DNA from 3 places in the Metabacillus sp. 84 genome. Region 3 is predicted to be linked to each of the others. Evidence: riboswitches for the same ligand, from Rfam matches in the RefSeq annotation. Region 3 holds a riboswitch; each other region holds the start of a gene.
The links. Region 3 has a riboswitch for S-adenosylmethionine ahead of ACQCV8_RS18790 (Na+/H+ antiporter NhaC family protein). Riboswitches for the same ligand answer to the same signal wherever they lie in the genome.
Positions count from the first base shown of each region.

Region 1: another riboswitch for S-adenosylmethionine. It lies ahead of ACQCV8_RS19045 (methionine biosynthesis PLP-dependent protein); the one in region 3 lies ahead of ACQCV8_RS18790 (Na+/H+ antiporter NhaC family protein).
Region 2: another riboswitch for S-adenosylmethionine. It lies ahead of ACQCV8_RS12620 (2,3-diketo-5-methylthiopentyl-1-phosphate enolase); the one in region 3 lies ahead of ACQCV8_RS18790 (Na+/H+ antiporter NhaC family protein).

Region 1 is NZ_JBNILN010000018.1:22,820-25,084, reverse strand. It holds gene ACQCV8_RS19045 (methionine biosynthesis PLP-dependent protein) at 1-1,062, opposite strand, end outside; SAM riboswitch class I at 1,149-1,270, opposite strand; gene ACQCV8_RS19040 (esterase family protein) at 1,457-2,179, shown strand; gene ACQCV8_RS19035 (YjcG family protein) at 2,210-2,265, shown strand, end outside.
Region 2 is NZ_JBNILN010000006.1:94,303-96,567, reverse strand. It holds gene ACQCV8_RS12620 (2,3-diketo-5-methylthiopentyl-1-phosphate enolase) at 95-1,339, opposite strand; SAM riboswitch class I at 1,418-1,529, opposite strand; gene ACQCV8_RS12615 (pyridoxal phosphate-dependent aminotransferase) at 1,630-2,265, opposite strand, start outside.
Region 3 is NZ_JBNILN010000017.1:41,172-43,436, forward strand. It holds gene ACQCV8_RS18790 (Na+/H+ antiporter NhaC family protein) at 1-885, opposite strand, end outside; SAM riboswitch class I at 973-1,077, opposite strand; gene ACQCV8_RS18795 (GNAT family N-acetyltransferase) at 1,274-1,942, opposite strand; gene ACQCV8_RS18800 (DUF3889 domain-containing protein) at 2,003-2,265, opposite strand, start outside.

The DNA.
Region 1 (2,265 bases), on a different contig from region 3:
GATATCTTCTGCGTGCTCTATTCCCACCGAGAAGCGCAGAAGCCGGTTACAGACACCGTTTGCCGTACGTATTTCTTCTGGTATATCCATATGCGTCTGGGTAGCCGGATACGTCATCAAACTTTCAACCCCGCCAAGACTCTCTGCAAACGTGATGATGTTCAAATTTTTCAAAAAGGGGTTGATCCACTCCTCTTTAGCGATTCGAAAGGAAAGCATGCCCCCTCTTCCCGGATAAAGGACATCCGTTACCTCTGGGCTTTCCTCTAAAAATTTCGCCACTTCTGCAGCATTGAGCTCGTGCTGCCTCATTCTTAATGCCAGCGTTTTCAACCCCCTGATCAGGAGCCAGGAATCAAAAGGGGATAAAACGGCTCCGATTGCATTATGGTGGGACGCAAGCTCCCTGCAGAGCTCTTCGCCTTTCGCTGCCACAATTCCGGCGAGCAGGTCGTTATGCCCTCCCAAGTACTTGGTTGCGCTGTGAATGACAATATCTGCTCCGCTTTTCAGCGGCTGCTGGATGACCGGTGTATAAAAAGTGTTATCGACAATCAGCAGCAGTCCATGCTTTTTTGCCATTTGTGCGACCGCTGCTATATCCGCTTCCTGCATAAGCGGATTCGTTGGCGTTTCTAGAAAAATCGCTTTTGTATTTGGGAGGATTCTCGCTTCAGTATGCTCCAGGTTTGTAAATGAATCATATTGAAACGTTAATCCATATTTGCGCCATTCCTGCTCAAAAAGCCGGTACGTTCCGCCATAGATGTCCGACGAAACGATTAAATCATCACCTGTTTTAAACAAAGCCATAATCGTCTGAATCGCCCCCATCCCGGAGCTGAAAGCAAAGCCCTGATCTGCTCCTTCAAGCTCCGCAACAGCATGCTCAGCGATTGCTCTCGTCGGGTTGCCCGTCCGTATGTAATCAAAGCCCGTCGACTCTCCAATTCCTGCATGGCGATAGGCTGTCGTTAAGTAAATCGGAGGATTGACGGCGCCTGTCGCCTGTTCACTGCGGTTGCCTATTTGAGCCAGGATCGTTTCTGTATGTTTTGTCATATTATCCCCTCATTTCTTTTAATAAAAGAATACAAAAAAGCCTTCTCCTGAAATAAGAAGAAGGCTTGTCGCTTAAACATTTCTTCCTCTTATCTCCCAAGCTCCGAGTTGCTTGCTGGATTTAGCACCTTGGTACGCAGTCACGTTCGCGTGTCTACCGGTTGCTGAGGTTTCGCAGGGCCAGTCCCTCCACCTCTCTGGATAAGAATAAATCGTCGGAAATATATGAATTTTTTATAACCTTACCGTATATCTATGATTTTTTCAAGCTTTTCATTCATTCTTTTCTGCTCTTTTGAAAACAGCATTTTTTCCAGAATCGTGATAAAATAAGTGGAAGCGAATTCAAAAGTGAATTTTTAGCTTGTATTACATTCATCTGGAGGACTTACAAGTGGAGAAGCAAACTGGAATCGTTAAAGAATCTTCTTTTTTTTCAGAGGCATTAGATGAAGAGCTGACAGTACTCACCTACCTGCCCAAAAGCTTTTCACCGCTCTATAAATACAGCGTCCTGATTGCCCAGGACGGTCAGGATTACTTCAGGCTTGGGCGGATTGCCCGCCAATATGAATCACTTCTGGAAACCGGAAACGCTGAAAATTTAATTATCGTGGGAATTCCTTATAAAAACGTTAAGGACCGGAGAGAGAAATACCATCCTGAAGGGGCGAAGTTTGCTGCCTACAAGCGTTTTCTCGCTCATGAACTGGTTCCCTTTCTGGACCGGGAATTTCCGACCTATCAGGTGGGTCAGGGCCGTGCCCTGATCGGTGATTCGCTTGCAGCTACGATCGGATTCATGACAGCTCTCGATTATCCGAGCATTTTTGGCAAAATCATTATGCAGTCTCCTTATGTTGATGCACAGGTGCTTGAGGCCGTTTCGTCCTTTACATCAGGACCGGAAATGACGATTTACCATCAGGTCGGCATAAGAGAAACTGAAGTAAAAACCACTGCCGGAGAGGTGCAGAATTTTATCGAACCGAATCGTGAATTGCAAAAAGCGATCGAAAAAAAAGGATTTCCTTACACATATGAAGAATTTGATGGAGACCACACATGGACTCATTGGCAGCCTTTGCTTCCTGATGCGCTGAAGGCCATGTTCTAATTTACTATTCAACTAATGGAGGGAACCTGAATGAAATACGGAATTGTCTTATTCCCGGCAAAAAAACTTCAAGATCTGGCGAATTC
Region 2 (2,265 bases), on a different contig from region 3:
CTTCCCCCCTTTTTTTCAAGCAATCCGGTCAATCCATTACACCGCCAACATTAAATCGTCACCGGTCCATCAGAATCACAGAAAATGACAGGCTTCATTTTTCAGCGTTGCCATATTGACCCCATAATTCAAGGGCCAGAGCCAATGGTTTATCGGTTTTTGCCCGTTCTTCAAGTGAGATGTGTTCAAGAACGGCTTCTCCTGCGGAACGGAAGGCCGCAGCTCCTCCAGAAGCACCAAGAGGATGCCCATGGATGCCGCCTCCTGCATTAATGACACAGTCTGTTCCAAAGTCGTTCATGATAACCGGAACTAGACCTGGATGTATGCCGGCAGAAGGTACCGGAAAGGTTTCCCTGATGCTGCTTTGGACGGTGCATTCCTCAGCAATTCCCAATGCTGCTTTTTTCTCCAAAGCTACACTTCCGTATGGAGATGGAAACAAGGAAAGATCTGCGCCAGCCAAACGTGTCAGCTTCCCTAAAAGGAGCGGATAGGAAAATCCATAAAATGGCGAAGAAGCGAAAGCGCCGCTTACCGCCGGATGGGACATGACCGGAACATTCACTTCCTCATCCTCTGCCAGAGCCTGAAGAACGTCCAGTCCATACGCGTGCACATTCAATAAAAGAGCTGTCGCGCCAGCTTCGGCCGCCCATCTTGCCCGGTCCCGGAGCTCAAATGTCCTTCCCGTCAGATTCACTGCATATAAAGAACGTTTCCCTGTTTCTTTTTGCAGTTGGTCAATGATTTCCCGTCCTTTCTTAACCCGTTCCAAAAACGGAGTCAGGGGATTTTCAAACAGGATTTCATCGTCCTTTACTAAATCCATCCCTCCTGCAAGCTGCTCATAAAGCTGCTTTTTCAAATATTCCAAGTCCTTGCCAATCACGCCTTTAAAAATGCTCATAAACAGCGGACGGTCATTTACACCAAGCTTTTCTCTAATTCCGCTGATTCCAAATTTAGGGCCCGCAAATTTCTTTGCAAGTTCACTGGAGAATTCGAGATCCAGAAGCTTGATTTCCCCATCCAGCGACAATTTCCCAAAAGCAGTCGTTAAAACAGCGGGAAGGTCTTCAGAAAAATTGGCTGCAGGGTAGGCAATTTTAATGAGACCGCGCGTCAGCTTTTTACCGAAGAATTCATTCGCACGCACGTCTCCGCTTAATCTTTCCACGGACAGTACTGTGCCTTTATGTTTTTTCAGCTGCTCCTTTTCAAGCTCGTGAAGATCTGTCCACGAGCCTATGGTCAGCCCGAGCGCAATCCCCTCCGCTTTTTCTTCCAGGCGGTCATTTGAAGTGTGTACAAGATAGGTCGCAATCAGTTCACTCATCGTCAAGCCTCCGTCTTCATAGCAATATAAAAGCCTCTTCGTCATAAGAGAAGAGGCTTTGCATAATAGTTATGCAGTACCTTATCTCTCAGTGCTGACACTGCAAGATTTAGCACCGTGCTTGAACGTTCAGTTCAAGTCGGTTGCCGGGCTTCATAGGGCTGGTCCCTCCGCCTGCTCTTGATAAGTACGGTATAGGCCTGCAAAAAATCCGCAGGCGAAATTTTCAATTAATTTGGATTATTGCAGGGATTTGGAAATGTGTCAAGTCATAATTGAAAATCATTCCATTACGGCCGGAAAATGTCAAGCTTCCCAATCCTTTCGGCCGCCTCCCGGATCCTGGCTTCATCCGTAAGCAGACCAGCACGCAAATATCCTTCGCCAAATTGGCCGAACCCGCTTCCCGGTGCGGTAAGAACATGAGCTTTTTCCAGAAGAAGATCTGAAAATTCCTGGGATGTAAAGCGCTCGGGAACGGGCAGCCAAGCGAAGAAACTCCCCTTAGGAGCTTGAATGTTCCAGCCGATTTCCTTAAAGGCATCCACCAGTGTATTCCGGCGTCTTTCATACATCCGGACAAGCGCTTTTAAGCTGTCCCCTCTATCCAGCAAAGCTGCTTCGGCCGCATCCTGAACAGCACCAAAAACACTTACATACATATGATCCTGAAACAGGTTGATTGCTTCTATAACACTGGCATTTCCAGCTGCAAACGCTACCCGCCACCCCGCCATATTGAACGTTTTCGAAAGAGTATAAATTTCAATTCCCGTTTCCTTTGCACCAGGGGTCTGAAGATAACTTAACGGCTTTTCGCCGTCAAACCCAATCGCTCCATAGGCAAAATCATGAATGGTACAAATATGGTGCTGCTTGGCAAAATCAGCGGTTTCTCTAAAAAAAGCTGCATTGGCTGCTGCTCC
Region 3 (2,265 bases):
AATCAAAACAGAGAGGATAATAAGTTCAGCCATTCCTGATACTCCGTCCATTAGCGATTGGGAAAAAGAAAGGATATTGAAGCTGCCATCGGAGAGTCCGATGATCGCGGTCAATACTATTCCCCCCCCAAGCACGGCAACAACGTTCAGTCCTGCCAGAGCTCCAATCAATACTCCAAGGTATGGGAGCATTTTAATGAAATTGAATTCCTTCGTTTCCACTGTGGAATCCATTCCTGCAGAGATCACAATCAAAATGATCGCTGTGACGACTGCTGCCGGCAAAACAATAAAGAAATTCGTTTTGAACTTATCCAGCATTTCTGTCTTCTGGGTTCTGACCGCCGCAATCGTAGTGTCGGATATGAAGGAGAGATTATCTCCGAACATTGCTCCTCCGATAACGGCAGCCACAGCAAGTGCTACAGGGATTTCAGTTTCCCCGCTGATTCCTGCTGCTATAGGGCCAAGAGCTGCGATCGTCCCCATTGATGTTCCCATTGAAAGGGAAACAAACGCTGCAATAATGAACAATCCTGCTACAAGAAAGCTCTGTGGAAAGTAGGTCAGAGCCAGGTTTACTGTCGATTCAACTGCTCCCATAGCTTTGGCCGATTCCGAAAAAGCACCTGCCAGGATGTAAATAAAGACCATAATCATAATATCCGGATGGCCGGCACCCTTTGCAAAGCGCTCAACCTTCGAATTCAGCGTTTCTTTTCTATTCATAAACAGCGCTGCGGCTACTGCGACCAAAATGGATACAACCATCGGCAGTTTATAAAAGTCCCCGGTGATCACACCTGCCGTAATAAAAAGGGCGATAAAAATCAGCAGCGGCAGCAGCGCCAGCGGATTTGCTTTTACTTCACGATTCACGTTCATTTTCCCACCTCGCATCAATTCTGTTCATAAAAAAGACCCCTTCTTATCCTTAAGAAGAGGCCTTAATACACAATAATCAGGACACTCTTCTCATCTTTCAAGCATTTGCTTGCTGGATTTGGCACAGCACTCTTAAAAAAGTCCGCTGCCGAGGCATCGCAGGGCCAGTCCCTCCGCCTCTCGTGATAAGAAGTTCGTAAATTTATGGGCATTTCATAAACAATCTTTTACTACCTTAAGGGCTGCACAAAAAAATGTCAAACCATAATTTTATTTTCTTAAAAAAATATTTACATGCTGTCATTCATGAAAGCCTTACCAAGCCTGCTGCAGCAACAGCAAGGATATATGTTAAAAAAGATGAATAGAAAACAGCAATAATTGCTATTTACTTTCCAGCAAAAGGATTCTTCCATTCCATCAATGCAGCATAATGGCATGATTCTTCATCCTCTAAATAGTTCCCCATGACCTTCAAAGGGGTGCGGCCGCACCTGAGCAAAAAGGTAAGGACCGGATCCTTTAACTCCCCGTTTACAACACCCTCTAAATACTCTTCAGGTTTCAGTTCATCTGACTTTTTATAGTAGCCCGGCATTCTTCCGCCTCCGAGCAAACGATCAAGCTTTTTATGTACAACCAATTCATAGGCAGAAAACATAAGCCAGCTCCCAAGCCCTGCCTTCCGGTATTGAGGTCTTACCCCTATATCCACAACATACAGCGTTCTGCCCTCTGAAACATGGCTGCCGATATAACCCCGGTCCGTCATATCATCCCACGTATGGTCCGGACCTTTCTCGTCATAATCAACTAAAAGGCTCGTCAGGGATCCTGCGAGCACTCCATCCACTTCAATGCATAGAGCTCCTTCCTGAAACAAGCGGATGTGGCTTTGAAGCTGCTCTTTGCTCCACAGGAGCTCGCTTGGAAAAGGAGGAGGAAAGCTCTCCCTCTGAATCCGGATCAATCCATCAAAGTCAGACTCATGATAGTTGCGGATAACAGCAGACTTCGGACCTTGATCATCAAAAACGTAAAATTCTTTTTTATACATTTGCTTTCCCCCCCATAGTTACTTATTTATACCGCGATCAGCAGGAGGGAAAACCTGTGTTTACCGGTCGGATTCAGTGAATGTGACCGCTTTTACTTTCTGTGTGTCTTTCTCGAACTCCACGGTGACGAATAATCCAAACTCCCGGCTGTCCCTGCGCACCCATAGTTTGAATTTCTCTTTGGCGGTCCTTCCTGAATCTTCACGTCCTATATATAAATAATCCAGGAGCTTAGCGTCCGGGTATTTCTTTTTTGCCTCCTGAATGGCAATGCGCGACCATTTAGCATAAGCAGGCTCCTGCTGATGTTCCCTTGCATAAA